DNA from 4 places in the Shewanella sp. SR44-4 genome. Region 4 is predicted to be linked to each of the others. Evidence: predicted binding sites of a transcription regulator. Region 4 holds the regulator's gene; each other region holds the start of a gene.
The links. Region 4 encodes FliA, which starts transcription of late flagellar genes. Its sites were predicted from a motif close to CTAAAGNTNNNNNNNNNNNNGCCGATA; they were not measured.
Positions count from the first base shown of each region.

Region 1: a site for FliA is predicted at 2,510-2,536, ahead of H5125_RS03575 (cytoplasmic protein). Genes of this name have one in related genera too.
Region 2: a site for FliA is predicted at 3,935-3,961, ahead of pomA (flagellar motor protein PomA). Genes of this name have one in related genera too.
Region 3: a site for FliA is predicted at 3,710-3,736, ahead of H5125_RS11935 (VC2046/SO_2500 family protein). Genes of this name have one in related genera too.

Region 1 covers NZ_JACJDU010000004.1:125,137-131,471, forward strand. The annotation lists gene H5125_RS03560 (TMEM165/GDT1 family protein) at 1-109, shown strand, start outside; gene mdtD (multidrug transporter subunit MdtD) at 121-1,530, shown strand; gene H5125_RS03570 (STAS/SEC14 domain-containing protein) at 1,799-2,179, shown strand; gene H5125_RS03575 (cytoplasmic protein) at 2,280-2,474, opposite strand; gene H5125_RS03580 (MarR family winged helix-turn-helix transcriptional regulator) at 2,638-3,129, shown strand; gene rlmC (23S rRNA (uracil(747)-C(5))-methyltransferase RlmC) at 3,119-4,252, shown strand; gene chrA (chromate efflux transporter) at 4,431-5,582, shown strand; gene H5125_RS03595 (methyl-accepting chemotaxis protein) at 5,723-6,335, shown strand, end outside.
Region 2 covers NZ_JACJDU010000033.1:22,529-28,863, forward strand. The annotation lists gene grpE (nucleotide exchange factor GrpE) at 1-530, shown strand, start outside; gene dxs (1-deoxy-D-xylulose-5-phosphate synthase) at 759-2,624, opposite strand; gene ispA ((2E,6E)-farnesyl diphosphate synthase) at 2,647-3,528, opposite strand; gene xseB (exodeoxyribonuclease VII small subunit) at 3,568-3,804, opposite strand; gene pomA (flagellar motor protein PomA) at 4,143-4,910, shown strand; gene H5125_RS14890 (flagellar motor protein MotB) at 4,914-5,840, shown strand; gene thiI (tRNA uracil 4-sulfurtransferase ThiI) at 6,146-6,335, shown strand, end outside.
Region 3 covers NZ_JACJDU010000022.1:28,336-34,670, reverse strand. The annotation lists gene H5125_RS11945 (EAL domain-containing protein) at 179-2,419, opposite strand; gene H5125_RS11940 (DUF406 family protein) at 2,759-3,046, opposite strand; gene H5125_RS11935 (VC2046/SO_2500 family protein) at 3,178-3,675, opposite strand; tRNA gene H5125_RS11930 (tRNA-Tyr) at 3,801-3,885, shown strand; tRNA gene H5125_RS11925 (tRNA-Tyr) at 3,975-4,059, shown strand; tRNA gene H5125_RS11920 (tRNA-Tyr) at 4,090-4,174, shown strand; gene H5125_RS11915 (PLP-dependent cysteine synthase family protein) at 4,496-5,557, shown strand; gene queE (7-carboxy-7-deazaguanine synthase QueE) at 5,648-6,316, opposite strand.
Region 4 covers NZ_JACJDU010000010.1:59,577-65,911, forward strand. The annotation lists gene H5125_RS06910 (chemotaxis protein CheA) at 1-811, opposite strand, end outside; gene H5125_RS06915 (protein phosphatase CheZ) at 827-1,564, opposite strand; gene cheY (chemotaxis response regulator CheY) at 1,578-1,961, opposite strand; gene H5125_RS06925 (RNA polymerase sigma factor FliA) at 2,006-2,725, opposite strand; gene H5125_RS06930 (MinD/ParA family protein) at 2,718-3,599, opposite strand; gene flhF (flagellar biosynthesis protein FlhF) at 3,604-4,989, opposite strand; gene flhA (flagellar biosynthesis protein FlhA) at 5,019-6,335, opposite strand, start outside.

The DNA of each region.
Region 1 (6,335 bases), on a different contig from region 4:
AGTTGTGCTGGCTGGGCATTTTAGTGCTAACAAATTGCCCATGAAACTGATTCATCGCGGTTGTGCTGTGTTGTTTGCGCTACTTGGGGTCGCTACACTGCTGTGGTAAAAGGAGGTTCCATGTCCGATAACCAAGTTCTTGATGCAGATACTGCCCGCGGGTTGCCCTGGGTTGTTGCCATTGCTTTTTTCATGCAGTCACTCGATGGAACGATCCTTAATACTGCATTACCCGCTATGGCCAGTGATTTAAATGAAGACCCGCTGCGTATGCAAGGCGTGATTATCGCTTACATGCTCACCGTGGCATTGCTGATCCCTGCTTCTGGCTGGATCGCTGATCGCTTTGGCACCAAAAAAATCTTCTTTGGTGCGATCTTATTGTTCAGCTTTGGATCATTGCTTTGTGCATTGTCCAATTCATTAGACATGTTGATTGGTGCTCGGGTGGTACAAGGGTTAGGTGGTGCTTTAATGTTGCCAGTCGGCCGACTTGTAGTGCTGCGGGCATATCCACGTTCGGAATTGGTACGGATTATGGGCTTTATCACCATCCCCGGTTTACTGGGGCCACTGCTTGGTCCAACGATGGGCGGTTGGATGGTGCAATACTTGACATGGCATTGGATCTTTTTGATCAATCTGCCTGTCGGTGTAGTCGGTTGTTATACGGTGTGGAAGTTCATTCCAGATCTGCGTGGTAAGGAAAAATCACGTTTCGATAGCTTCGGATTTTTGTTGTTTGGGGCTGCGATGTTATTGATCACCATCGCTATGGAAGGACTCGGCGAACTGCACTTGCCGCACTTACGGGTGATGTTGCTGTTATTTGGTGGTATGGCGTGTTTGATAGCATATTGGCTGCGGGCTGGTCGTATTAGTAATCCACTGTTTTCGCCATCGCTATTCAACACCAAAACATTTGCTATTGGTCTTTTTGGTAATCTGTTTGCGCGTTTGGGCAGTGGTGCATTGCCATTCTTGGTGCCGTTGTTGCTGCAAGTTGCACTGGGTTATTCACCATCTCAGGCTGGAATGAGTATGCTGCCGCTGGCCGCTGCAGCAATAATGGCCAAATCAGTGGCTCGACCGATTATCGAACGCTTAGGTTATCGAGTAGTGCTTACCGCGAATACTTTGGCGCTTGGCGTTATGCTGGCGACCATGGGCTTGGTTAGCGAACAAACTCCTTACTGGTTGCTATTAGCTCTGTTGGCGATTCTTGGCGCGATTAACTCGTTACAATTTACGGCCATGAATGCCGTGACCTTAATAGATCTTGATGATGTTAATGCCAGTAGCGGTAACAGTCTATTGTCGGTAGTAGGTCAATTATCATTAAGTTTAGGGGTTGCGTGTGCAGGTGCTTTGCTCGGTGGCTTCAGTACCGATGTCGGCAGCGGTACAGGGGGAACAGTACTTGGCGCTTTCCAACTGACGTTCGTTACCGTTGGTCTTATGACAATGTTAGCCGCAGTGATATTTTCGCAATTATCTAAAGACGATGGCCGTCGGATAACCCATTCATAACAGTGCATCATTTCGCCGATTTCGGATAAAAAAAGGTATTTTGCGATTATTTATAACGCGGTATTTTTTACCAAAATGATGCTCTGAATATGATGCAGATAAACCTCAATTTTAATTTCCCATTAGTTTTTTGTGCAGTCCGGCACACACTTCATTGTATGGTTGGTTAAAATATAATCATGCATAAGCTTTATGGATAGCCGTGTGCATGTAAATGTGTAAGCGGATGGTAAACGGATAGTAAGCTGATAGTTAAAGGAGTCACGATATGGATATGAAGAAACATGGTTTATCGATAGGCATAAACCGAATTGAAAATGTGTTTTTTGTGACATTAAAAGCCATTGGCACATTAACCCACGAAGACTATCTCGTCATTACCCCTATGCTAGAGGGGGCATTAAGCCAAGTTGATCAACCTAAAGTGAGTTTATTTCTCGATGCTACCGAGCTCGACGGCTGGGATTTACGCGCCGCGTGGGATGATTTAAAGCTGGGGTTAAAGCACAAATCTGAGTTTGAAAGAGTGGCGATTTTGGGCAATAGAGATTGGCAAGAATGGGCGGCCAAAGTCGGTAGTTGGTTTATTGCGGGCGAGATAAAATATTTCGACGATGAAGATGATGCGTTGAAATGGCTTCGATACTAATACGATGTTCAAGGTATGTTTATCTCGAATGATGCCTAGATCTTTACCGTTGTGATGGCATGATTAACCCTAGGAACAGATTCTCTAGGGCTATAAGCATTTACGCCGTGGTATTAACATTGTGACCACTGTTGCCAACGGGCTGCGGCGCAGGTGGTTGCGCTGCTTCAATGAGCTGCAATGCCATTTGACCTTCAATCTTTTGCTGTTCTTTAGCCATTACGGCCACTTTTAAGCTGCTGCCAGAATCAATCGTTGTTGGCATTGAAGACGGTGAATTAACACTAATTGACATGGTTAACCTTAATATAAAGTCGGATGGTAATAGTATATCGGCTGAAAATCAAAATGCTTGACACATTTTTGCTAAAAAGCATTCGTTGAGCTTTTTTTGATTATAGGTTGCGCACAACCAATGTTATAATTAACTCATATTATTGGTTAGTGGAGTGAAGCCTATGTCTAATAAAGCGCTTACTGAGTCTCAATTACCTTCAGCGCAAAACCCGCTAGCACTTGAAAATCAAGTGTGTTTTTCATTGTATAGTGCGACTAATGCGATGATCCGCGCATATCGACCATTATTAGATGAGTTATCGCTGACTTATCCTCAGTATTTAGTGATGATGGTACTTTGGAAAGAGCCGGGGATTAGTGTTAAAACCTTAGGTGAAAAATTACATCTAGATTCTGGAACGTTAACGCCCTTGCTAAAGCGTTTAGAAGGCAAGGGCTTAGTGAGCCGTGGTCGCAGTGAGTTAGATGAACGCGTGCGGGTGTTACATGTTACTGAGCAAGGCCAGCAATTACATCAGCAAGCGTTGAGTATTCCTGAACAGATGCGTTGTAAAGTAGGTGGCACTATTGAAAACTTACAACAATTAAAGCAACTGTGTGATCAAGCATTTACCATGTTAAATTCCGGAGAGGCGAGCAGCTGTGAAATGTGATTATTTTGAGCGTGGCGATTGTCTGTCATGCCGCAATATTCAACTACCTATGGTTGAGCAAGTGAGTGTAAAGCAACAACAATTAACCGATTTGTTTCGCGGCATCTCAGTTAAACAATGGTTAGCGCCAATATTAAGCGCAGAATCAGGTTTTCGTAATAAAGCCAAAATGGTCGTTTTAGGTGCAGCTCACAAACCTATTTTAGGTTTGGTTAATCCTAAAGGGGAGCCGGTCAGTTTATGTGACTGCTCGTTATACCCTAAAGATATGCAATTATTGTTACACCGTTTAGAACGATTTGTGCAGCAAGCTGGTATACCGCCTTATCGGGTCGATAAAAGCAAAGGCGAGCTAAAATTTATTTTATTGACTCGCAGCCAAAGTAGTGGCCAGTTTATGCTGCGTTTTGTATTACGTAGTGACCAAGCCATCGTGAGAATTGAACGAGAATTACCCCAATTATTACAAGAGTTTCCCGAAATCACCTTAGTCTCGGCCAATATTCAGCCAATCCACATGGCTATTCTAGAAGGCGAAAGGGAAATATTTTTAACGGAAACAACACGATTAGAAGAACAACTTAATAATGTACCGTTGTTCATACGGCCAAAAAGCTTTTTTCAAACTAATCCGGAGGTTGCCGCCCAGTTGTATCAAATAGCGAGGGAGTGGGTTACTGAATTCAAACCGAACTATATTTGGGACTTATTTTGTGGTGTCGGTGGATTTGGGCTTCATTGCGCTAACAGCAATACCCGTTTAACTGGAATTGAGATCGAATCTGAAGCAATAGAATGTGCCATCTTGTCAGCAACCAAACTAGGGCTTACGCAAGTGGATTTTAGTGCACTCGATTCAACTCATTTTGCTAAAGGACAATCTGCTCAAGATAAACCGGATCTTATTATTGTCAATCCACCTCGGCGTGGATTAGGCAAATCATTATGCGATTTATTGAGTGAGTTTGCGCCTAAAGCAATCGTGTACTCTAGTTGTAATCCACACACCTTAATGAGCGATTTAGAGTGCATTACGGGTTATCAAATCACCAAAGTTCAAATGTTTGATATGTTTCCTCATACCGATCATTTTGAAGTACTGGTTATGCTAGAACAGCTGTAATAGTCTTTGCTATCAATTAAGGTGTTTTATAATCGAAATTAAGTACTCGTTTGGTGTCGCTAAATTATAGGTTATATCGAACAAAGGTAGCTGTTAGGTTGTGGTATATATTGTCATCATAAAAATGTCATCTCAATGTCATAACATTGTTTATTAACATAAAAAAGGTACTAGGACGATGTGGCAAATTTTCAGTCGCTTTTTAGCGTTAGGGTTAATCAGTTTCGGTGGCCCTGCGGCTCACATAGGCTATTTTAGAAAAGCATTTGTTGACGACTTACAATGGCTAGACGGTAAACAATATTCAAGTTTTATCGCCCTGAGTCAGTTTATGCCTGGGCCAGGCTCAAGCCAGATAGGGTTTGCAATTGGATATCACCGAGGTGGTTTATTGGGCGGATTAGCCGCCTTTTTAGGTTTTACCTTGCCGTCTTTTTTACTGATGTTTTTATTTGCTGTGACCAGTGCTCAATGGTTGGAGATAACGGCCGTAGAGGGGGCTATTCATGGCTTAAAGCTACTGGCAGTGGTGGTCGTAGCGGATGCGACTTTGTCAATGTTCAATCAATTCTGTCAACGAAAAACCGCTAAAATACTCATGGCTGCCACCGCCGTTGCTGTCATATTAATGCCTTCATTATTAATGCAAATTGGCGTACTAGTTGTGGCCGCTATTGTTGGAGTCATGTTGATGACTCGGGGTGAGCGTATTACGCCAGACACACCTGCTATCGAGCTTAATTATGCTTGGTTAGCGTTATTTATTATAGGCATCGCAGCATCTTTATATTTGATCAATCAACCTGACAGTCTTGGACAGATTTTTGCGCAATTCTTCCAAGTGGGCAGTTTAGTATTTGGCGGTGGGCATGTGGTATTGCCCTTGCTTGAAACCAGTGTCGGTGAATACATTACCCCAGATCGATTTTTAACTGGCTATGCACTTGCGCAAGCCATTCCTGGCCCTATGTTTACCTTAGCAACCTTTTTAGGGGCAGATTTATGGTTAGAATCTCCTATTTTGGGTGCGTTAGTGGCGACGTTAGCTATTTTCCTTCCAGGTTTTTTATTGATGCTGGTGGGCTTAAAAAGTTGGCATTCTATTAGCCAACATCCTGCCATAGCCGGTGCGTTAGCGGGGGTAAATGCAGCCGTTGTTGGTTTATTGCTTTCAGCACTTTATCAACCTGTGTTTACTAGTGCGGTGATCATGCCGCTAGACATGGCATTAGTGATCATTGGTTTTAGTATATTAAAAGTCTTTAAGCCCGGTCTTGTATGGTTGGTAATAGGATTTGCAGCAATGGGCAGTGGATTGACAATGTTGTAAAAAGGTTATTATATTGGATGACTTTGCGATAGGTCTCACTTTATTGAGTTGCAATAGTTTGTTAGCTTAACCATCTATAATAAATAGACTATTATATTGATAGACTATTACCTTAAAAGACCTTCAAAAGGCTGGCCACTATGTTGAGATCTTCCCTACGCAATAAACTACTGGGGTTATCGCTAATTCCGCTTTCGTTAATCCTCGTCGTACTACTGAGTATTTTTTATGTTAATGAAGGCTCATCGCTGAAAAAAGATGTTGATAATTTTCGCAGTGAGTTAATTTCAGAACGTAAAAATCAACTAAAAGAATCGGTTCAAATTGCCCAAGGGGTTATCGAATACCAGTTGGCTCTGGGTGATAAAGGCAGCGTGAATGATGCATTAAGAGATTTACGTTTTGGCAGTGCAGGGTATTTTTTTATGTATGATGATGCCGGCGTCAATATTTTTCATGCGACTATGCCTGAACTTGAAGGGCAAAATAAAATCGATATGACCGATCCTAATGGCACCAAGATTATTGTTGGGCTATTAGATGCGGCTAAATCGGGTGCGGGTAATTTTTCCTTTTACTTCAAGAAACCGGGTAGCGAGCAGCTTGTTGAAAAACTCGGTTTCGCAGTAATGATCCCTAATACCAATTGGATGTTAGGCTCGGGCGCTTATATTGATGATATTGAAGAGTCTATTGGCGGTTATGAAACTTATAAAACTGAAGAGATGAATCAAAAAGCATTAATGTTTCTAT
Region 2 (6,335 bases), on a different contig from region 4:
CAAGTTTGATGGATGAAGTAACCCAAGCAAATTTTCGAATTGAAGAACTAGAGCAACTATTGGCTGAGTCTGAAACTGCGTTAGCTGAGCGTAAAGATGTTGAAATGCGCGCAGCGGCAGAAACACAGAACATTCGTACTCGCGCGGCAAAAGATGTCGAGCAAGCACGTAAGTTTGCCTTGGAAAAGTTTGCTAACGAACTCTTACCTGTAATCGATAATATGGAACGCGCCTTACAGGGGACTAACCCTGAAGATGAAGCGACTAAAGCGATTTATGAGGGTGTCGAACTGACCATGAAAGGGTTTTTAACCTCGGTGGCAAAGTTTGGTGTAACTCAAGTTGATCCACAAGGCCAAGCATTTAACCCTGAACATCATCAAGCTATTGGGATGCAGCCAAGTGCTGAATTTCCTGCCAACACTGTCATGATGGTCATGCAGAAAGGTTATTTATTGAATGACCGTTTACTGCGTCCTGCGATGGTGATGGTATCTCAAGGCGGTGGCAGTGTGGATGTTGAAGCTTAACGATAACGTTAATCTCAATACTCGCTTGTTGACACTAGAGCTGTAGCCAATAGCATTATAATGTTCTTCAACATAGTGCTATTCATATAGTCCTATTTATTATAGTGCTATTTATTATAGTGCTATTTATCATAGTTACGTGCACTATGATCACTAGAACGCGAGCCATAAAAAAGGACTGAATTTTCAGTCCTTTTTTGATCCTCTGCCAGTAATAACAGTAGAATATTAAGCCATAAATGCTTGGATTTGCGCTAAAATACCTTCAGCATCAAGTTGAAGATCCGTGATGATTTCATCAGGTGCGCCGTGTTGAATAAATTCATCAGGCAAACCAATCTGTAACACAGGTTTCACGATCCGCATTTTGTGTAATGCTTCAATCACTCCAGAACCCGCACCACCCATAATCGCATTTTCTTCAACGGTAACGATAACATCATGGCTATTGGCAAGTTGTTCAAGCAAGGCTAAATCTAGTGGCTTAACAAAGCGCATATCGGCAATGGTAGCATCCAGTTTTTCAGCAGCATAGGTAGCAGCTTCAAGTGTGGTACCAAAGTTAACAATGGCAATTTTTTGACCTTGACGGGTTAATACCCCTTTACCTATCGGTATTAATGTCATGGCCTCGACTTGTTCAGCCCCAGTCGCAAACCCTCGAGGGTAACGTACCGCAGTCGGCCCATCTTGATAGCAATAACCTGTATAGAGCATTTGACGGCATTCGTTTTCATCTGATGGCGCCATAATGATCATATTAGGAATACAACGCATAAAGCTTAAATCGAATGCCCCTTGATGAGTTGGGCCATCTGCACCAACAATACCACCACGGTCAATAGCGAATAATACTGGTAAACGTTGCAAAGCCACATCGTGGATAAGTTGATCGTATCCGCGCTGTAAAAAAGTCGAGTAAATAGCAACCACAGGCTTTAGACCTGCACAGGCAAACCCTGCGGATAAGGTGACCGCATGCTGTTCGGCAATGGCAGCATCAAAATATTGGCTTGGGAATCGTTGCGAAAACTCAACCATGCCAGAGCCTTCACGCATAGCGGGCGTAATAGCGACTAATTTGTCGTCTGTGGCAGCCATGTCGCATAACCATTTACCAAACACTTGTGAAAACGTAGGTAAACCTGGTTTCGTTGTCGGTTTCTTAAACTGGCTAGGATCAAATTTAGGCACCGCGTGCCAGCCGATAGGATCTTTTTCAGCAGGCTCATAACCACGACCTTTTTTTGTCATGATATGCAGTATCTGTGGACCTTTGAGGTTACGCATATTACGCATTGTTTCAACGAGAGAATCAACATCGTGACCATCTATTGGGCCAATATAATTAAACCCTAGTTCTTCAAATAACGTTGCAGGCACCACCATGCCTTTAAGGTGCTCTTCAGTACGCTTAGCCATTTCTTTAATGACCGGCATCCCTTTAAGGACCTTTTTACTGTTTTCTCGAATGGTGGTATAAAAACGACCTGACATCAGCTGCGCCAAATGATTATTAAGCGCGCCAACATTTTCAGAAATTGACATTTCATTGTCATTCAGTACCACGAGCATGTCATTGTGCAAGTCGCCAGCATGATTTAAGGCTTCAAACACCATTCCCCCGGTCATGGCGCCATCACCAATAACAGCAACCACTTTTCGACCCGCACCTTCTTTACCTGCCGCAATCGCCATACCTAAGGCGGCGCTAACAGAGGTGCCAGAGTGACCCACGCTAAACGTATCGTATGGGCTTTCTTCACGCCATGGGAAAGGATGTAAGCCATTCTTTTGTCGAATAGTATGCATCTGCTCACGACGATCGGTAAGGATTTTATGTGGATAAGCTTGATGCCCTACATCCCAAACTAACTGATCAAATGGGGTATTGTAGACATAATGAAGTGCCACAGTTAATTCAACTGTGCCTAAGCCAGAAGCAAAATGTCCGCTAGAAATAGCAACAGACTGAAGTAAGAACTGTCTGAGTTCATCAGACACTTGAGGAAGTAAACCTTGAGGTAACTTCCTTAATTCTTCTGGTGTATTAGCTTTCGCTAGTACTGGAAATTTAGAAATATCGAAGCTCATAGCGAGATTGTCTGACTCTTTATTATAATCTTCGCTCAATAATGTAGTAGGCGAAGTCTGCAATTAACTGGCTATTGTATGGTAATTTAGTCAGCGCTGATAGTGCATCTTGTATTAGTTGTTCTGCACAGGCTTTGGCACCATCGAGACCCAATAGTTTCGGGAAAGTGCTTTTATTCGATTGCTGATCGCTGCCTTGTGGTTTGCCTAGCTCTTCGGTGCTAGCAGTAATATCTAAAATATCATCTTGCACTTGAAAAGCTAGCCCAAGCGTATGGGCATATTTCATCATTAATTTATAATGCTCATCGGGTACGTCAGCAGCGATTAAGGCAAGCTCAACCGCACAACTGATTAACGCTCCGGTTTTTTTATTATGTAATTCGGTTAATCGGTCTAAATTTATACTGTGATCTGTTGCACTCAGATCAATCGCCTGCCCACCGCACATACCTTGATACCCTGAAGCTTTTGCGAGTACTCTGACCATCGCCAGTTGTTGCTTCGGATGTAAGTCATTACAAGGGGCTGTGATAATTTCAAAAGCCAATGTTTGCAACGCATCACCGGCTAAAATCGCGGTGGCTTCGTCAAATGCAATATGAACAGTTGGTTGGCCACGACGAAGTGCATCGTTATCCATTGCCGGTAAGTCATCGTGTATTAATGAATAGGCATGAATACACTCAATAGCAGCCGCGGCTTTATCAAGTGCATTGATATTGACACCGAGCATGTCACCTACACTGTAGACCAAAAATGGTCTTATGCGTTTCCCACCCAATAGCGCACCATGGAGCATCGCTGCTTTTAAATCTGGTGCAGCGTCATCGAGCAGCGTTAAATGTTGGTTAAGAATACCATTAACGCGATTTTGGTATGTTGTTATTGCTTCAGCTAACACGTATCAAGACCTATTATTTAATACACACTATGTTGACGATTATTCACTTTCTACAGTGAACGACGCTAATTCAGCATCATCTTCATTTAATAAGATAGAGACTTTTTGCTGTGCTTGCTCAAGTTTGGCTTGGCTTTGACGTACTAACTTAATGCCACGCTCAAACTGCTTAAGTGCATCATCCAGCGACACTTCACCTTGCTCCAAATGAGCAACAATGGTTTCAAGTTCAGTTAATGATTGTTCAAAACTGAGATTTTCAGGTTTTTTAGCCACGAGTAATATTCCTTTCATTCAGCGTGTGACAAGGTATATCAGCCCAGCGTATCGGTCAAATACAGTCGCTGGTTATTTGCTCAACAGCACGCTTTGTTATTGAATTTTGTTTAGAATGTACAAAAACAAGCTAAACTTGAGCCAAGTTTGTCCGATAACAAGTCATGATTTAAATTTGCTAGCAAAAATAGTATTGAAACTTTTGCTGTAATACATAACGATGGGCATTGTTATCAACACAAAATGCTGTCGGATTATTCGGATCATATAACGTGCGCTAACAGCACGATGGAAGTAGCACAAATAAGCAGCATAACGACTGCGATTGAGGAGAGGTTGTGGATTTAGCTACCCTAATAGGTATTATCGGTGCTTTTGCATTTATTATTGGTGCGATGATCACCAGTGGTGGTATCGGATTATTTATCGATGTACCGTCAATTTTGATTGTTGTGGCAGGCTCTTTATTTGTGGTGATGATGAAATTTAACCTAAAGCAATTTTTAGGTTCAATAAAGATTGGTATGAAAGCCTTCATGTTTAAATTAGATAAACCTGAAGACTTGATAGAACAAGCTGTCACCATGGCTGATGCTGCCCGTAAAGGCGGTTTTTTAGCATTAGAAGAAGCGGTTATTACCAACACCTTTATGCAAAAAGCCGTTGATATGTTAGTTGATGGCCATGACGGTGATGTGGTGCGCAACGCATTAGAAAAAGACATCGCATTAACTGAAGAACGCCACAAAACAGGGGTGGGTATTTTTAAAGCCATGGGCGATGTGGCACCTGCAATGGGCATGATTGGTACTTTAGTTGGTTTAGTGGCAATGCTATCTAACATGGACGATCCAAAGTCTATTGGACCTTCAATGGCAGTGGCATTGTTAACGACTCTTTACGGCGCGGTGATTGCCAACATGATCGCCATCCCGATGGCGGATAAATTATCATTACGGATGAATGAAGAATTGCTTAATCGTAATTTAATTATGGATGCAGTATTAGCGATTCAAGATGGACAGAATCCACGGGTTATTGAAGGCTTTTTGAAGAACTATTTGGCTGAAAGTGTGCGAAAAATCGATACAACGGACGGAGAGTAACTCATGGCTAAGGCCAAGTGTGATTGTCCACCCGCTGGCGCCCCTATGTGGCTTGCCACATTCGCAGACTTAATGTCGTTGCTGATGTGTTTCTTCGTGTTGTTGTTAGCGTTCTCTGAAATGGACGTGATGAAGTTTAAACAAATCGCTGGTTCAATGAAGTATGCATTCGGGGTACAAAACAAAGTTGAAGTAAAAGACATTCCTAAGGGGACGTCTGTTATTGCACTTGAATTCCGCCCAGGTCGCCCCGATCCCACTCCAATAGAGATCATTAATCAACAAACCAATGAAATGACTCAACCGACGATAGAATATCAGGCGGGTGAAGAAGACAGCGCGGGTGGGACTCAAAAACAGAATGGTGAGCAACGCGGTGGCAATGCAGCTGCAACAGCGCAACAAGAAGCTGAAGCCGTTAAAAAAGACGCTGCCTCTTCGCAAGAAAACATTAATGATCAAGTTAAAAAAATGGCTGAAAAACTCAATGAAGAAATTGTCGATGGCGCCATTGAAATTGAATCTTTAGGCCAACAAATTATTATTCGTATCCGTGAGAAAGGCTCTTTTGCTTCGGGCTCAGGCTTTTTACAACCTAAGTTCAAACCTATTGTGCGCTCAATTGGTGAATTATTAAAAGATGTCCCTGGGATTATTACGGTGTCGGGTCACACTGATGGTGCTGATATCAATAATGAGCTTTACAGCTCAAACTGGGAACTATCAAGCCAACGAGCTGTGGCTGTGGCTCATGAACTAAGAAGAGTTTCTGGTTTTGATGAATCAAGGATGAAAGTGGTTGGCGAGGCGTCTAATCGACCATTAATCGCCAATGATTCTATTGAAAATCAGGCTCGAAACCGCCGGGTAGAAATCTCTATCGAACAAGGCAAAGCGAAAGAGTCGAATGAAATAATTATAACTCAATAGTTTGCCATCAAAAGATAAGCGCAATCTCTACAAGTTAAAGAGATTGCGCTTTTTTGTTTTATAAATGTGCCTTACAGCGCTTTTACTAACAAATAACAGATAAAAAAGTGAATATGTTTGGTTAATAGGCATCATTTGGTATAATCGACGAATTATTGCATACGTTATGCTATTGACTGGATTGTATACACATCTAGAAAATAGAGCTGTGCTGTTTTTTTAATTTATTATCAAGGTATTACTGTCTTTTTTATTTAGCAAAACCGAGTGTAGTGCTATTTGATGGTGATACCTGTGGACGCCCCATGAAGTTTATTGTAAAGCTGTACCCTGAAATTATGATGAAGAGCAAGTCGGTAAGAATGCGCTTTACCAAAATGCTTGAAACTAATATACGTAATGTGCTTAAAAATGTGGATGAAGGTGCAAAAGTACAACGCTTATACGATCGTATAATCGTGCAAGTACCGAGCGATAAACCGCAGTTATGTGACG
Region 3 (6,335 bases), on a different contig from region 4:
GCCCTTCTTATTGATAATAAATACTGGTGCAGAGTGACTATGTAGATACTAAGCAATCGTAAAACCATTATTTAAATGGGCACTAATTAACAATAGCGACGAAATAGCAATAGATGCGAGTTGCACAATCTTAATCGTCATCAGTAAAGTCCGATTCGCACAACAAGGAATACGCTGACTAAACCAATGAATTGCTCATTAATACTAATTTCTGCGGTTTAGACTCATGGGCATGAATAAACAAAGCAAAATCATTAACACGGATTGCAGGGCTATACAAAAATCCTTGTGCATGATGACAAGCACTTAATGTTAAAAACTCCTCTTGCTCTTTAGTTTCAACCCCTTCAGCAGTTAACGAAATATTCAATGCTTTTGCCATCGCGATAATCGCACTGACAATCTCACGACTTTCGTGGCTAGAAGATATATCCATGATAAACGAGCGATCAATTTTTAATTTAGATATCGGAAATTGCTTTAAGTACTTCATTGAACTGTAACCCGTCCCAAAGTCATCAATCGCTAAACCGACGCCTAACTCTGCCAACTCATGGCATAGATTGATAGCATATCGAATGTCACCCATGAGTTCAGTTTCAGTGATTTCAAGAATTAACGTTTTAGGCTTGATACGATAACGGGTGATTAAGCGCCAAACTTGTTCGTACAAGTTGCCACTAAAAAATTGCCTCGCAGCAACATTCACATGCATCGTAATATTGACGTTTTTATGCTGCCATAAATTCAGTTGCTTACAGGCCGTTTCTAATACCCATTCGCCAATTTGGTTAATCAACCCGGTTTGTTCTGCGATTTCGATAAACGCACCTGGATATAACACGCCTTTTTTAGGGTGATTCCAACGAATTAATGCTTCAGCGCCAATATACTGATTATGTTGTAAGTCCATTAAGGGTTGATAATACAACTCAAATTCTCGACCACGAATAGCACTATGTAAATCACGCTCTATTTCAGCGTTGGTGGTAAACGTTTCAAGTAGTGCTTCATTAAAAAACTGGTAATGTGCACCATTTTTCTTTTTAGCATGTTGTAAGGTAATATCGGCACAAGATAACGGGGCAAACATCCCAACAACAGACTTAATATCAACCACTGCAAGCGCCGGTTTTGGCTCAACTTTCTCACGCGAGATAACCGATGGCGCAGCTAGGTTCATATATAACCGGCTGATCATTTGTTCGACATCGGTCTCAGAGTGCATGGGTGGCAATAACACAGCAAATTCATCGCTACCTATTCTGGCAACATCAATAGCATTAACAGATACAGCAAAGTGTTTTAAGCGCCGTGCGATTTCGATTAAAAGGCTATCGCCTTGAACATGACCATGGGTATCGTTAAAGCGCTTGAAGCCTAATAAATCAATCAGAATCAGTATCCCAGCAGTGGCACGATCTAATTGAGGAGTAAAATGACTACGATTGTGCAAGCCTGTCAAAGAACAATGCCATGCTAAACGCTCTAATTCCGCTTTGTGAAAATATTCTGCCGAATTATCATAACTAGACACTAACGCATAATGCTTACCCTGCTCCGTTACAAACGGGGTAATATGATAATTTAGCCAATATTCACTGCCATCAATCCGCGCGAGCTTAAGGTTACCTTTAACAATCTCACTATTACGTAATTTATTGATTAGATCGTCAAGTAATTGTGGGGTATTTCTAAAAATATCAAGACTCGATGCACTATGGTGCTCAACAGTTTCCCGTGGCAACCCAGTCATTTTCTCATGGGCACTATTAACATACTCGATGATTAGACTATCGGTATTCACCAGCATCACGACATGTTCGGATTGCTCGGTTGCATTGCGCAATAAGTAAATTTGTTCATTGCTATCATAGGTATAACGAGTCGCTAGCGTCAAAGCTAATTGGTCAGCACATTGAATAGCAAACTGAATATCAGATTTTATCCAATTAACCTTTTCACAGCTTTCAACCGATAACACACCTTCAATATGTCCATTAATTCGGATGGCAATATCGATACTGGTGACAATGTTATGATGTTGGTAGTAATCTGAAAATGTTTCAACGAGATTTATGTGCGAGTTATCAGAGGATAAAATATAACGGTGAGATCGTAATTCATTAAAATATTGAGGATCTATTGTGATGTGTCTCAGGTGAGATAAATGACTCAATGATTCATCAATCTTACTGGCTACTAGAGTATGCTGACAAGTAAAATTGTCTTCATCATCAGCAGTAAAATCATCATTCGCAGATTGACTTACGAGAGTCCACACGGATACAAATGACGCAGCAAAATACTCACGCAGCAGTTGACACACTAACTCTGCAGTTTTTGAGAAATCACCTTGTTGTTTAGCACTGGAATTTACAATTAATTCCAATAAGTGCTGTTGCTCTTTTCGATTCATTTACATCCCGAAAAATGGCTTCATAACCCTAAATTTTTACATTATTAATCAGTACACTTGTTATTATTAGTTCTGAAAATCAGAATTTGAGTGATAATGTTACAATAATACATAGGGAGTGAAGTTCGCGTTAAAGGTATGAATAACGTTACATTACCATACGCTACTATACCTTTTTGTTATGTAAAGCAGATTACACGCGATACTAAAAAACAGCAATCCTTTACTAATATATTGTTACGCTTTATTTGGATTGTTGACACGCTAAACCCACTCCCACAAAATGTGTTTAACATCAATTATATGACAATGTATATTTCTAATACAAACGACTGAAATCTACAGTTGATTTTCAAGTTGAAAAATCATTTTCTCTACGCTGAACGCAAAATCAAGCTTCAATGAAATAGTGCTATCTTCATCAATAATGTCCGCTTTAGTATCAGGAAAACGCTCTTGAGCCACTTGCAGCATAGATTGAGCTTGCAATAAGGCATCGTCTCCTACAAAGCTAAGCAGTAATAACGTATCTTCTGCTTCCACAACCGCGCCAATATCTACATAACTGCCGCATTCAGTACAACTGTCACTGACATTTCCTTGCTGCTGTTTAATTTGCTTAATCATTATGTCACCCCATCTGTTTGAATCACGTCAAATGGCAAATATAACTGAGTTTTGGCAAGCTTTTATTTGCCATGCTCACAATTATCAAAATTAAATCATAGTCTCAGGATTTTAGCCTGAAATCTCAGCAGTTAAGCCAGTTGTAAAGATAACGTATTAGATATTTTACGTTGCGTGCTGAGTTGTTCTAAAAAATGCATATCTTCTAATGGGGTGTGTTGTTGGTAAGCATTAATCGCTTTATGCTTAGTTAAGTAATCACAGTTACTTAATACTTCAACCATCGCATCAGATTGAGCGCCTCTTATCACTAGCGCTTCAGGTGTCAATGCTTGTTGTAGTTGAAACTGCCGTGCGCCTTGCTGCTGAAATAACATCGCGTTATCAATAGTGTCTGGGTGAATAGAAATATCATCTACTAATAACTGGGGTTGAGGTACAGAAAATTGTTGTCGCAGTTTTTGTGTGCTTTCTACATCATTATCTAACTGAAATTGAGCCATATCGCGAGCATCAACTGACAACATAGCCAATAGCAAACCAAATTCACCGCGACGATTGTTTTCAATCGCAACGTTTAATCGGCTCCCTATTTGTAACTCATTGACTAATGTTGACTCAATTTGCATATAAAAACATCACTACCACTGCTCGATGCTATTTTATCGACCAAACAGTCATAAACTTTAGTAAAATATTCAATTATCCACTTTACATATAAAAGGTTTCTGACTACTATGGCGACCGCAATTGAGGAGGGGTTCCCGAGTGGCCAAAGGGATCAGACTGTAAATCTGACGGCTCAGCCTTCGAAGGTTCGAATCCTTCTCCCTCCACCATTTGCGTTGCTTCAAAGTTCAAATCTAAAAGTGTTAAAGATGTAAAGAGTTAGAATGTAAAAAGAGAGTAAGAAAAAAAGAAAATATGTGGAGGGGTTCCCGAGTGGCCAAAGGGATCAGACTGTAAATCTGACGGCTCAGCCTTCGAAGGTTCGAATCCTTCTCCCTCCACCATCTTTCTTTTATTCCTATTTATCTTGCTGTGGAGGGGTTCCCGAGTGGCCAAAGGGATCAGACTGTAAATCTGACGGCTCAGCCTTCGAAGGTTCGAATCCTTCTCCCTCCACCATTTTACATTTTGCGATTGTTAATTGTATTTTAATCCAGATAACAATAAAAACACCATCAGTTCAAGTGCTAGAATCATTCCTCCTGTCATTTTTTGTCTCGTTAATACTTTCTGTTTTACCCTATCTCAGTGTTACAATTTATTGATATTCCTTACCTAATTACTTTCTGTATTACCTCGTGCTGTCATCTGTTGATTCTCCGGTACTGTCTTTCGTCTGCTATTTTTAATTAAATATGTTTGCTTATGTCGATAAACACTACTCTTAACTTTATATTTTAGTTATTATTTATTCCTTTTTGGAATAACGAGTATCATTGCATGTCATCTACTTGGGTCAATCAGGCCATCGCAAAAATAGAAGCCGATTTTCAACGGTCTGCAGACACCCATCTAATAAAATTAGATCTTCCACTACTTGTTGGAATAGACATTTATTTAAAAGATGAAAGTACTCATCCAACAGGTAGCTTGAAACATCGCTTAGCTCGATCACTGTTTCTATATGCGTTATGTAATGGCTGGATAAAAAAAGACACGCCCATTATTGAATCTTCATCTGGCAGTACCGCTGTTTCTGAAGCCTATTTTGCAAGATTACTCGGATTACCGTTTTTCGCTGTCATGCCAAAAACGACCGCAAAAAAGAAGATTCAACAAATAGAGTTTTACGGTGCACGATGTCACTTTGTCGATAATGGCAGTCAAATGTATGCTGAATCAGAAAGATTAGCCGCTGAGTTGCAAGGCCATTATATGGACCAATTCACTTATGCTGAACGCGCCACCGATTGGCGGGGTAATAACAATATTGCTGATTCAATCTTTAACCAAATGGAAAAAGAGCCTCATCCTATTCCAAGTTGGATTGTCATGAGCCCAGGTACCGGTGGCACTAGCGCAACTATTGGTCGCTATATTCGTTATCAACAACAACAGACGCAACTGTGCGTAGTCGATCCGGAAAACTCGGTATTCTACGATTACTTTCACAGTGGTGATGCGAGCATTATTAGCGATAAGAGCAGTAAAATAGAAGGAATTGGCCGGCCACGTGTTGAACCGTCATTTATTGCTGGTGTTGTTGACTGCATGATTAAGATCCCTGATGCCGCCTCTATCGCAACGATTCAGTGGTTAGAACAACTCATAGGGCGTAAAACGGGTGCATCTACTGGCACCAACTTATATGGGGCGTTGTTGCTGGCAACACAAATGCGTAATGAAGGTCAAACAGGCTCTATTGTGACCTTAATTTGTGATGCGGGTGAGCGCTATCTCGATACCTATTACAACCCGCAATGGATAGAAGACAATATAGGCTGTTTCGAACACTACCGAGAAAAACTCATCGCGTTTAATCAATCTGGTTTACTACGTTAACCTGGTGAAATTAAAAAGCCGTTGAATATAGATTCAACGGCTTTTTCGTTTCACCACTGGATATAATCTTAATTTTCACTAAGAAACACTTTAGTCTATATTCAAATACTTATGGGTTTGAATCGATAAACGCCAGTTACGGCTAATACACACCTTCATGGCAAGTTCTGTTGCGCGCGCCTTTTGGCTAATAGGTTGTAAGCAAATGGTTTTATCAGTGACATCAATATTCAGCAATAATTCATCTAACTCTTCAATATGGTGTTCAGTGGCGATCGGATGCTTAATTTCATTAGCACGATTTAATGCTTGTTCGAGTACCTTATAGCCACCTTTCATATTGATTTTAGGTGATACAGTCACCCAAACATCTGTATGACATTTCACCTCAAAAGTACCACTGGTTTCTATTTGTACCTGATAACCAGCCTCAATAAAAATCGTGGTTAATTCTGTTAAATCGTACAAACACGGCTCACCACCGGTTAGCACAATGTGCTTAGCAGTAAAGCCTTTATCTTGGAATGCTTGCACTAATGTGTGACCAGTATGATCAGCCCATCTGCCGATAGTGCCATCAACTTGAATCACTTGCTCGGCAGTCACTTTATTTTCGGGTAACACATCCCACGTTTGCTTAGTATCACACCATGCACAACCTACAGGACAACCCTGCAAGCGAACGAACAGTGCAGGAACACCAGTATATGTGCCCTCACCTTGTATTGTTTCAAATACTTCGTTAACGGGATATTTCATTGTTTACCTTACTTCTGCT
Region 4 (6,335 bases):
GTTCAAATTCATCGTCAGTTATTTCATCAGAATCAACAAGGGGTTCAACAATAGGCGTTGCAGCAGGCTTAGTTGGAGCTGCAGGTTTGGTTTTAGCTTCAAATGAACCTGAGCCATGCAATTCATCTAATAATGCTTCAAACTCATCATCAGTGATTTCATCGCTACTACTTGCGGCAGGCTTTGAATCAATATTGTCTTTTTTTACTTCAGAAGGTTTAGCTGCAACAGGACTTTTACCCGGACCATGTAAGGCATCAAGCAACGCCTCAAATTCTAACTCATCAATGTCATCAATACTGCCAGTGTCAGATGCTTCCGCTGAGGGAATGCTAATATCTTCGACATATTCAGGATCACTGAATTCAACAATATTTTCAATTGGTTCTGGCTCATCTGCCGACATTTCTGAAGGTAATGGCGCTCCTGAACTTAATAATTTGAGTTTAGCAAGTAATGCAGAATCCGCAGGGTCTTGTGATTCTCCCTGTTGAGTTTGAGCAAACATGGAATTAATTGCGTCGACCGCTTGCAAAATAATATCCATTAATTCTGCATTTACGCCACGTTTACCGGTGCGTAATAAATCGAACGTGTTTTCAGCTTCATGACACACGTCAACCATCGGTTTTAGACTTAAAAAACCAGCCCCACCTTTAACAGTATGGAATCCACGGAAAATAGCATTGAGTAAATCACTGTCATCAGGATTATTTTCAAGAGCAACTAGCTGCTCCTGTAGAAGCTCTAAAATCTCGCCAGCTTCAATTAAAAAGTCCTGGAGTATCTCTTCATCAACATCAAAAGACATTAAATTGACTCCTAATTAGAAACCCAGACTTGATAGCAGATCGTCTACTTCATCTTGACCTGTCACCACATCTTCACGCAGTTCAGCATGCATGATGGGACCTTCTGCTTCTATTTTATTTTCGTTTATAGTTGGCAATGATTCAGTAGTATGATCTCCGAATACCGTTAGCATTGAGACCAGATTACTTTCTACTTCACGAACTAAATCAATCACTCGACGGATCATTTGCCCCGTCAAATCTTGGAAGTCTTGCGCCATCAAAATTTCATTTAATAACTCGCGAAGACGATTAGAATCATTTTCACTATGTAACATAAACTGCTGAACATCATGACAAAGTGACTTAAACTCACCCATTTCTATGTCACGACGCATCAATTTATCCCACATTGGCGTCACTGATTGTATATTGCTAATGATGGTATCGGCCAAAGGTAGACATTCTTCAACTGCATCCATGGTTTTATTTGCAGCTTGTTCTGTCATGTCGATAACATAGTTCAATCTTTCTTTAGCATCTGGTATTTCGGTATTGGCTAATTCAGATAAACGGTTATCAACTTGAAAATCTTTTAGTGCACTATGGAGTTGTCGAGTTAGCTTACCGACTTCTTCAAAAAGCTCACGCTGCAATGGCGTTGCAAGCTCTCTGATCATTTCATCGGCTTTATCTTGTTGACCCAAGGTAAGCAATTCAACAAGTTCTTGGGCCTGTTCGAGAGTGATTAACCCCGATATTGATGCCTGCATGACTTATCCTTGCTTATGCGAGTCGTTCAAAGATTTTGTCTAACTTTTCTTTTAACGTAGCTGCGGTAAAAGGTTTTACGACATAACCATTTACACCGGCTTGCGCTGCAGCAATAATCTGTTCACGCTTAGCTTCTGCAGTTACCATTAGCACAGGTAAATGCTTTAACGAATCATCTGCACGGATTGCTCTAAGTAAATCAATACCTTGCATTCCAGGCATATTCCAGTCTGTTACCACAAAATCAAAATCGCCTTTTTGTAACATAGGTAGGGCTGTTGAGCCATCATCTGCTTCTTGGGTATTATTAAATCCCAAATCTCGCAACAAGTTCTTAATGATACGCCTCATTGTTGAAAAATCGTCAACAATAAGAATCTTCATATTCTTGTCCAAGGTTTCCTCCGGTGAGCTGACACTCGTTTGCTCTAGATAAGTTATTATTCTTGTGTCCAATGCTTGAGTTTCGCTTTTAATCTGAGCATTGCCTGACTTAATATCTGGCTTACTCGCGATTCGCTAACTTCAAGGATGGCACCGATTTCTTTTAAATTTAATGCTTCGTCGTAATACAACGACAACACTAATGCATCTCTTTCTGGCAATGTCTTAATTGCTTCAACCAATGCAGATTGGAATTGAATTTCAGCAAGCGAGTCAAAGGTTTCATCTGGCGTTTCGTTGTCTGTGATTAACACATCTTGCGACACGCCAAGGTCTTCTATGCCTATGATTTTACCAACAGAAACATCATTTAAGATATGATGGTATTCATCGAGAGACATATCAAGTTTTTCAGCAATTTCTGTATCATTGGCATCTCTTCCAAGCAGTTGCCCCAATTCATCAATTGCATGTGCTACTAAACGATTATTACGATGAACTGAGCGCGGAACCCAGTCACCACGTCGAATTTCATCTATCATTGCACCACGAATTCTGATGCCTGCAAAGGTTTCAAACTTAGCCCCTTTACTGTTATCAAATTTAGATGAGGCCTCAAGTAACCCCATCATCCCAGCTTGTAATAAATCATCAAGTTGCACCGATGCTGGTAATCTTGCCAGCATATGATGAGCAATTCTTTTTACCAACGGTGCATACTGTTCAACAATAGACGTTTTGTTATCGAACTGAGTATACGCGGCGGCTTTATTCACTCGTTCTTCCTTCTTGTATCGGCTTACGTTGTACAAGACGTTCAACAAAAAACTCTAAATGACCACCTGGCTGTTGTGGAACTGGCCAAGTCATAATTTTATTGGCTAATCCATGATAAGCGATAGCTGAAGGCGACTTAGGATACGCTTCAACAACTAACTTTTGCTTACGAACAGCTTTACGTAAATTTTCATCGAATGGTATTGTTGCCACTAATTCTAAAGCAACATCTAAAAATCTATCCGTCACTTTACTGAGTTTAGCAAATAATTCCATACCTTCTCGTAAACTACGTACCATATTTGCCACAATTTTGAAGTGGAACACACCATGTTCACGACTTAAAATTTTAATCAGCGCATAAGCATCAGTAATTGATGTTGGTTCGTCGCAAACGACTATCAATACATCCTGTGATGCACGAGAAAAACTCAGCACCATGTCTGATATACCAGCAGCAGTATCCACAATTAAAATATCGAACTGAGTTCGCATTTCACTAAATGCACGGATAAGTCCAGCATGTTGTGCTGGCGACAACTCAACCATCGCTTGAGAACCCGATGTGGCAGGAACAATACCAATACCTTTAGGCCCACGAACAATGATGTCATCTAATTCGGCATCTCCGGACAAAACATGAGATAAATTTTTCTCAGCACGTATCCCAAGCATGACATCGACGTTGGCTAAACCTAAATCGGCATCAAGCACTAATACGCGTTTGCCCTTTTCAGCTAGTGCTACCGCAGTATTAATTGACACACTGGTTTTACCCACTCCGCCTTTACCACCGGATACGGCAATTACTTTAACTTTATCGTTATTTGGTTGATTCATCATACGTAAACCACTTGCTTGATCCCGAGTCATATCTTTACTCAAATGCATAGGCTGTGTCATTAGACCACACTGTGTCTTGTGACGATTGTTGTTCTGTTTCATTTAACGCCGCGAGAGCCTTTTTAGCCAACTCTAACGTATCTGCTACTTTCATGTCCTCAGGAACACGTTGACCGTCAGTAACATAGCTTAATGGTAACTCATTTTGAATCAATACGCTCAATGCACCTGCAATTGATATCGATTCATCTAACTTTGTTAAAATCGCACCCGCTAATGGAATTCGTTTAAAATGTTCTACAGCATCTTGTAACACACGACGTTGACCAGTCGCAGATAAGACTAAGTAGCTCCGAATTGGGATCCTACTATTTGCTGTTAAATTATCCAGTTGCTGATATAAGCGCATATCTCGCTGTCCCATACCTGCGGTATCAATTAATACTAACTTACGATTTCTAAATTGATATAAAATTTGTTCTAATTCGGTTAAATCATGTGCTTGCTTAACCGGACAGCCCATTATTTTGCCATAAGTCGCTAATTGCTCATAGGCACCAATACGATAATGGTCTGTGGTAATCAATGCTACCTGCTCTGGGCCATGATGGGCGGCAAAGCGAGCGGCTATTTTAGCTAAAGAAGTTGTCTTACCTACACCGGTTGGACCAACAAACGCCACAACACCACCACGTTTAACTATATCGTCGCCTTGATTGTCGAGTAAATTGGCTAAACTTTGTGGTAATGCTCTCACTAAATCGGCTGGGGTGTAGTGTTGACTTAGCCCCGCTAGTTTAGCAGCAACGGCTGGAGAAAACTCTGCTGCAATCAATTTACTTTCTAGCATTGCGCCAACAGGATCGGTACGCTTTTTTTGATCTTTCATCAACGATGAAACTTGATGGGTCAATAAGTTACGCAATGAAGCCATTTCTTCGCGCAGAGCATCCATATCAGCAGATTGATTTTTATTGGTTTTTTTAGCTTGCTCTGGTGCCGCTTGCGATTGAAAAGTTGATGCTGGTTTAGCAGACTTTGCCCCTTGTAATTGGCGGGCCCATTCTGGTAAATCCGGTTCATCTTGGCTGACAGACATTTGTTGTGTCATGCGATTATGTTGTTTTTGAAGTAAGGCTTGTAAAGAGTCGGCCTCAGGAGGTGGGTTCACCTTTGATTGAGCTTTCATCACAGGCTTAGCGCCTAATGACACCCTATCGTCACTAACATCCATAAAACCGGTAGTCGGCGCTTGTGATGCGATGGCGGCTTTAGGTTCATCATAATCTACAGCAGCGACAATTTCGATTCCGCCAGTGACTTTTTTATTTGACATAATGACAGCGTCAGAACCTAAGGTTTCTTTTACTTGAGCCAATGCAGCGCGCATATCTTTGGCAAAAAATCGTTTAATTTTCACTTATGCACCTCTATAAACTGACGTTATCACTATTGGCCTACTGCAGAAACAATTCTAATTTGTTTCTCGTCCGGGATTTCCTGATATGAAATCACTCGTAAATTTGGAATAGTGTATTTAACAAATCTTGACAGCGTTGACCTAAGCATACCCGATGTCAATAAAATGGCTGGTTGCCCTACCATTTCTTGCTTCTGTGCAGCGTCTAATAATGACTGCTGCATACGCTCTGCAAGACCCGGTTCAATATTAGGTCCTTCACCGCCAGTCGCCTGCATAGACTTATGCAACATCTGTTCCAACTCTGGCGCCAATGTTATGACAGGAATTTCGAGTTCTGGTCCAGAGATTTCTTGTACGATCATACGTTTTAACGCTATACGCACTGCTGCCGTTAATACTTCAGTGTCATTGCTCTTAGTACCGTACTCTAATAGTGTCTGCACTATGGTGCGTAAATCTCGTACCGATACCCCTTCGTTAAGTAAGTTCTGCATCACTTTAACAACTGATCCCAGAGGCATGACATCTGGTACAAAACCATCCACTAATTTAGGAGAGTTCTTAGCAAGCATATCCATTAACTGCTGGACTTCTTCGTAACCTAATAACTTAGCAGCATTATTACTCAGTAACTGGCTTATGTGAGTCGCTACAACCGTTGCAGTATCAACGACGGTATAACCTAAAGTTTGTGCATGTTCACGTTGCTCTGGCGCTATCCAAACTGCCTCTAAACCAAAAGCTGGGTCGCGAGTTTCAATACCGTCTAGTTTACCGTAAACTTGGCCAGGATTAATGGCTAATTCACAATCATGCCTAACTTCAGCCTCACCCACTACGACGCCCATTAACGAAATTCGATACGCATTGGGTGATAAGTCTAGATTGTCACGAATATGCACCGCTGGCACTAAAAAACCTAATTCTTGTGACAGTTTTTTACGTACGCCTTTGATCCTGCCTAATAATTCACCACCTTGAGACTTATCAACCAGCGGAATTAAGCGATATCCGACTTCAAGACCAATAGTATCAACATGGCGCACATCGTCCCAGCTTAAATCTTTAGGTTCTTTATCCTTGCTCTCAACCGGCCCTTTAGTCGCTAACGTTAATGCAGCTTGCTTTTTGTCAACATTACGCTTGTAAATAAAGTACGCAGCACCAGCGGTAATAAATGCAAATGTCAAAAACGCAACATGAGGCATACCAGGCACAATACCCATGATAAAAAGTAACCCAGCAGCAATGGCTAATGATTTATGACTGTCAAACATCTGACTGAACATCATTTGGCCCATATCGCCAGACTCGTTTTGACGCGTCACCATTAAAGCCGCGGC